DNA from 2 places in the Acidovorax carolinensis genome. Region 1 is predicted to be linked to the other one. Evidence: predicted binding sites of a transcription regulator. Region 1 holds the regulator's gene; the other holds the start of a gene.
The links. The regulator NrdR, encoded in region 1, represses ribonucleotide reductase genes. The targets are predictions, from matches to a motif close to CACNANATNTNGTG.

Region 2: CBP34_RS03510 (ribonucleoside-diphosphate reductase subunit alpha) is a predicted target of NrdR. The motif match lies at 1,782-1,795, and genes of this name have one in related genera.

What each region holds. Positions count from the first base shown of each region.
Region 1 covers NZ_CP021361.1:2,779,521-2,782,737, forward strand. Annotated here, with positions in the region: partial or broken gene glyA (serine hydroxymethyltransferase) at 3-1,246, shown strand; gene nrdR (transcriptional regulator NrdR) at 1,265-1,714, shown strand; partial or broken gene CBP34_RS13020 (bifunctional metallophosphatase/5'-nucleotidase) at 1,920-3,217, opposite strand, start outside.
Region 2 covers NZ_CP021361.1:745,258-748,474, reverse strand. Annotated here, with positions in the region: gene CBP34_RS03520 (sigma-54-dependent transcriptional regulator) at 1-917, shown strand, start outside; gene ampD (1,6-anhydro-N-acetylmuramyl-L-alanine amidase AmpD) at 901-1,521, shown strand; gene CBP34_RS03510 (ribonucleoside-diphosphate reductase subunit alpha) at 1,888-3,217, shown strand, end outside.

The sequences.
Region 1 (3,217 bases):
CCATGTACCACCGCAATATTATTGTCGAACAAACCGATCCCGAACTCTTTGCCGCCATCCAGGCCGAAAACAAGCGCCAGGAAGAGCACATCGAGCTGATCGCCAGCGAAAACTACGCCTCGCCCGCCGTGATGTGGGCGCAAGGCACCCAGCTGACCAATAAATACGCCGAAGGCTACCCCGGCAAGCGCTACTACGGTGGCTGCGAGCATGTGGACGTGGCCGAGCAGCTGGCCATCGACCGCGTCAAGCAGATTTTTGGTGCCGAAGCGGCCAACGTGCAGCCCCATTGCGGCGCATCCGCCAACGAAGCCGTGTTCCTGGCCTTCCTCAAGCCTGGCGACACCATCATGGGAATGAGCCTGGCCGAAGGCGGCCACCTGACCCACGGCATGCCACTGAACATGTCGGGCAAGTGGTTCAACGTCATCTCCTATGGACTCAACGCCCAGGAAGCCATTGACTACGACGCGATGGAAGCCAAGGCACGGGAACACAAGCCCAAACTCATCATTGCCGGTGCCTCGGCCTACAGCCTGCACATCGATTTCGAGCGCTTTGCAAGAATAGCCAAGGAAATCGGCGCCATCTTCATGGTGGACATGGCCCACTACGCCGGCCTGATCGCTGCCGGTGTGTACCCCAACCCGTGCCACACGCCGACGTGGTCACCTCCACCACGCACAAGAGCCTGCGCGGCCCGCGCGGCGGCATCATCCTGATGAAGGCCCAGCACGAAAAGGCCATCAACAGCGCCATTTTCCCCGGCCTGCAAGGCGGCCCGCTGATGCACGTGATCGCGGCCAAGGCAGTGGCTTTCAAGGAAGCGATGCAGCCCGAGTTCAAGGCCTACCAGGAACAGGTGGCCAAGAACGCCAAGGTGGTGGCCGAGACGCTGACCGCACGCGGCCTGCGCATTGTGAGCGGCGGCACGCAAAGCCACGTGATGCTGGTCGACCTGCGTGCCAAGGGCATCACTGGCAAGGAAGCCGAGGCCGTGCTGGGCGCTGCCCACATGACCATCAACAAGAACGCCATCCCCAACGACCCTGAAAAGCCGATGGTCACGAGCGGCGTGCGCATTGGCACCCCTGCCATGACCACGCGCGGCTTCAAGGAAGAAGAAGCGCGCATCACCGCCAACCTGATCGCCGACGTGCTGGACAACCCGCGTGACGAGGCCAACATCGCCGCCGTGCGCGCCAAGGTCAACGCGCTGACGGCTCGGTTCCCGGTCTACGGTTAATCCCGGCGCATCGCCCCCATGAAGTGCCCCTTCTGCAGCCACCTTGAAACGCAGGTCGTAGAGACCCGGGTGTCGGAGGACGGGGTCTTCATCCGCCGCAGGCGCCAGTGCGGCGCCTGCGAAAAACGCTTCACCACCTACGAGCGGCCGGAAGTGAATTTTCCGGCCATCGTCAAAAAGGATGGCCGCCGCATCGAGTACGAGCGCGGCAAGCTGCTCGCCTCGTTCAATCTGGCCCTGCGCAAGCGTCCGGTCAGCACTGTCCAGATCGACAGCGCCATCGAGCGCATCGAGGAAAAGCTGCTCAACCTGGGGCAGCGCGAAGTGCTTTCCAGCCGCATTGGTGAACTGGTCATGCGCGAGCTCAAAAAGCTCGACAAGGTGGCCTACATCCGTTTTGCCAGCGTGTACCGCAGCTTCGAAGACATCGACGATTTCCGTGCGATGGTCGATGAGGTTCGCAAGTAAAACGCGTCAAATTAAGGGCATTTCTGGCCCGCAGCGCCTATGCATAAAGCGCCATAAGCTATTAATTGAATAGCAAATTCTGACCAGACACCATCGCCAACAGGCCACACGGTGCCGAGGCAGCGGTTCTACGCCCGCAACGGTTCACTATCAAAAAAAGAGCTACCAGCGCTTGATGCACAAGCGCCTGCGGCACTTTTGATTGTTATTGGCTTGATCCCGTGCCCTCGGCACTGCGGATGATACGGTTCGTCGCCGGGGGCGCCACCGGGCTGTGGGTGCGGAAATACGCCTCCAGCGCGTCCAGGTCCTGGCCGCCGCCCAGCATGTCGGGCGCCTGCGCGAACACCGTAAAATTGTCGCCACCGCCGGCCAGATAGTTGCTCATGGCGACGCGAACGCGGGTTTCGTCGCTCACTGGCTGGCCGTGCAACACCATATGGCTGATGCGCGCACCGGCCGGTCGCGACAGATCGTAGGAATAGCCAAACCCCGCCGACACCGACAGCACGCGCGGCCGCTCTGGCGTATTGGTGCCACTGTGAAACTGCTGCTCCAGCGCCGCGCGCAACTGGGCCCCGGTAAGGCTCTTGACCACCAGGTGGTTGCCAAAAGGCTGCACGGCAAACAGCTGCCCATAGCGCACCAGCCCGCGCTCGTCGGGCACCAGATCGGTACGCACGCCGCCGGGGTTCATGACGGACATCTGCGCCCCGCCCTGCCCGGGCAGGCGCGTCGCATGCAGCTGGGCATCGGCAATCAGGTTGCCCAGCGGTGTTTCGAGCGACGGGGCGGGCTGCCGCACGATGGCGGCGATGGCCTGCCCCACGGGCCGCTGGGCCAGCGGCACGGCCGCTGCGCGGTAGGTGGACACGATGTGCTGCACGCCGGGGTCGGCGGCATACACGGGCACGACCGCATTTGTGTCCACCCGGCCCTGCGGGCCTGTGAACCCTTCGCCCTGCACGATGACCTGGCGCGCCGCCTTGCGCAGCACGCGGCGTGTGCGGGTGTCCACGCGCAGGGCAATGTCGGTGACCAGCGTGCCATACAAGCCTGCGCTGGTCAGCAGAAATGGGCGCTGCGGGTTCACGCTGGCGTAGTCGCACACATAGGCCCGATGCGTGTGGCCCGACACCACTACGTCGATCGCCGGGTCCAGCCGCTCAAGGATGGGCACGATGTCGCCGCTCAGTCCCGCGCAGCTGGTTTCGGTGATGCCGGCCGTGGTGCCTCCGCCCTCGTGGATCACCACCACAATCACATCGGCACCCTGGGCCCGCAGTTGCGGCACGAGCGCATTGGCGGTGGCGGCCTCGTCCTCGAACCGCAGGCCGGCCACGCCGGCGGGCGACACCATGGTGGGGGTGGCCTTGAGCGTGAGACCGATGAACCCCACGGTAACCGTGGCGCCCCCTTCGTGAAACCGCTTGAGCCCCGTGGGTGGCAACAGCGTCTGGCCATCCTCGCGCACGGTGTTGGCGGCCAGAAAACCGAAGCGGG
Region 2 (3,217 bases), 2.0 Mb from region 1:
AGGCACTGCACGCCAGCAGCCAGCGTTCTGACGGGCCGCTCATTGCCGTCAACTGCGGTGCCATTCCCGAAAACCTGCTGGAGGCCGAGTTCTTTGGCGCCCGCAAAGGCTCTTACACCGGAGCCAACCAGGATCGCGACGGCTATTTCCAGGCAGCACGCGGCGGCACCCTGTTTCTCGACGAAATCGGTGATCTGCCCCTGGCGATGCAATCGAAACTGCTGCGCTCCATCCAGGAGCGCAGCGTGCGACCCTTAGGATCGACCCAGGAGGAGACGGTGGATGTGCGGATCGTGAGTGCCACCCACCGCGACCTTGCGGCCGACGTGCTGTCGGGGCGATTCCGCCAGGACTTGTATTACCGCCTCAACGTGATCGAGATCGTCATTCCTCCGCTGCGCGAGCGGCGTGAGGACCTGCCCGCCCTGTGCGAAGCCTTGCTGACCCGCATTGGGCGCGAATCGGGCGTGAAGCCACCGGCGTTGACGGAGCGTGCGCTGAGCACCATCGCCAGTCACCCCCTCACCGGCAACGTGCGCGAGCTGGAAAACCTGCTGCACCGCGCCGTGGCGCTCAGTGACGGGGACGAACTGCATGTGGAGTGCGCCGCATCCACCGCCGAGGCCTTTGGCACCCGGCCAGCACCCGCCGCCCCGCCAGCGTCCGACGCCAAATTACCATCTGGCACGCAAGGGACCAGTGGGCCGCCCCCATGCGCCACGCTGCCCAATGACCTTCAGGCCTGGCTCGACCAGCAGGAGCGGGAAATACTGGTCCGCGCACTGCGCGAAGCCAACTTCAACCGGACAGCCACTGCAGCACGGCTGGGCATCAGCCTGCGCCAGATCCGCTACCGCATTGCCCGCTTGAATATTGCTGCGCCGAACGACAACGACGTGCATGACGACCTTGCCTGACGAGCCGGCCGCTCGGACTTTGTGGGACGCGGGCTGGCATCGGGACGCCCTCAGGCAACCATCGCCCAATTTTGGCCCACGGCCCAACGGAGCCAGCATCGACCTGATCGTCGTCCACTCCATCAGCCTTCCGCCGGGGCAGTATGGCAGCGGAGCGGTGCAGCAGCTGTTTGCCAACACCCTCGACTGGGACGCGCACCCCTACTTCCAAAGTATCCGGGGGCTGCAGGTGTCCTCGCACTTGTTCATAGAGCGGGACGGCACCCTCTGGCAATTTGTGGACTGCGACCAGCGCGCCTGGCATGCCGGCCAATCCAGTTACCGTGGGCGCGCCCAATGCAACGACGACTCGATTGGCATCGAGCTGGAAGGACTCGAAGGACAGACCTTTGAGCCGGTGCAGTACGCGGTGTTGGCCCGTCTGTGCAGCCACATTGCACAGCGCTACCCCGTGGCCCATGTGGCGGGGCATGAACATATCGCGCCGGGACGCAAGCAAGACCCCGGCCCGGGATTCGACTGGACACGGCTGCAACGCCTGCTCGCCTGGCCTCTCTCGCGGTTTCCCATCGAAACCCGAGGCGCTGCGGACGCCACCCGATGATGCCGCTGTAGCACGCAAACATCAGCACTTGCCCGCCCATCCAGCGGGTGAAAAAAAGTCTGCCGCAATGTCCATGCGGCCTGCTCCAGAAAAACCGCCTGCATCGCCCGATTTTGCTTGATTTCAGTCATGACAAGCCCGCTGCACGGGGCTTTCTGGACCTATCGATACCCTGCTTCGCGCCCCTTCAAGAACTTGTTTGAAGCAGAAAGGGTTTTCCCGGCTGTACACTACCGGTAGTGTCTTGAACACTCTCGACACACCACATATAGCGTGCTGTCGATTGAAACGTTGCACCCTGCGAATTCCGCGACTGCATTTCCAGCCCGCCAGCCCATCCCGGACAGCCCACAGAAGAGGACACCCATGCAAGCTGCTTTGAACACCCCGCCCGCCACCCTCGCCGCCACCCCACAGGGGTTGCCAGCACACAGCGCCGCTGCAGCCAACGTGCTGACGCACTACCAGATCATCCGGCGCAACGGCGCTGTCGTCCCGTTCGAGCCGCAAAAGATCGCCGTTGCCATGATGAAGGCCTTCCTGGCCGTGCACGGCACCCAAGGCGCTGCATCGGCCAGCGTGCGCGAGGTGGTGGATGCGCTGACGCAAAACGTGATCCGTGCGCTGATGCGCTCACGACCTGGCGGCGGGACCTTTCATATTGAAGACGTGCAAGACCAGGTGGAACTGGGCCTGATGCGCGGCGGCCACCATGAAATTGCGCGGGCCTATGTGCTTTATCGGGAGCGCCGCACTCAGGAGCGCGCGCGACAAACCGAAGAGCAGATGCCTGCCGCCCCCCAGTTGCATGTCATTGACGGCGGCGAGCGGGTGGTGCTGGACCTGACGCGCCTCCAGTCCCTCATCGCATCCGCCTGTGTCGGCCTGGGAGCAGACATTAGCGCCCAGCCCATCGTGGCGGAAACCATGCGCAATCTGTATGACGGTGTCCCGATGGAAGAGGTCTACAAGGCCTCCATCCTCGCCGCACGCACCCTGATCGAGAAGGATCCGGACTACACCTATGCCACGGCGCGGCTGCTGCTGCACACCATCGTGCGGGAAGTCCTGGGCCGCGAAGTCACCCAGGCCGAAATGGCGCAAAGCTATGTGGACTATTTCCCGCAGTTCATCAAAAAGGGCGTGGAAAACGACCTGCTCGATGAACGCTTGCTGCAATACGACCTGCAGCGCCTGGGCGCCGCGCTCAAGGCCGACCGCGACCTAAAATTCGATTACCTGGGCCTGCAGACCCTGTATGACCGCTATTTCCTGCACGTCAAGAAAACCCGCATTGAACTGCCCCAGGCTTTCTTCATGCGCGTGGCCATGGGCCTGTCGCTCAATGAAATAGACCGCGAAGCCCGCGCCATCGAGTTCTATGAAATCCTCTCGAGCTTCGACTTCATGTCCAGCACGCCCACGCTGTTCAACAGCGGCACGCTGCGCTCGCAGCTGTCCTCGTGTTACCTGACCACGGTGCCCGACGACCTCGATGGCATCTATGAGTCCATCAAGGAAAACGCCCTGCTTTCTAAGTTTGCCGGCGGCCTGGGCAACGACTGGACCCGCGTGCGCGCACTGGGCAGCCACATCAAGGGCACCAATGGCGAGTCGCAAGGCGTAGTGCCCTTCCTCAAGGTGGTCAACGACACGGCCGTGGCCGTGAACCAGGGCGGCAAGCGCAAGGGCGCCG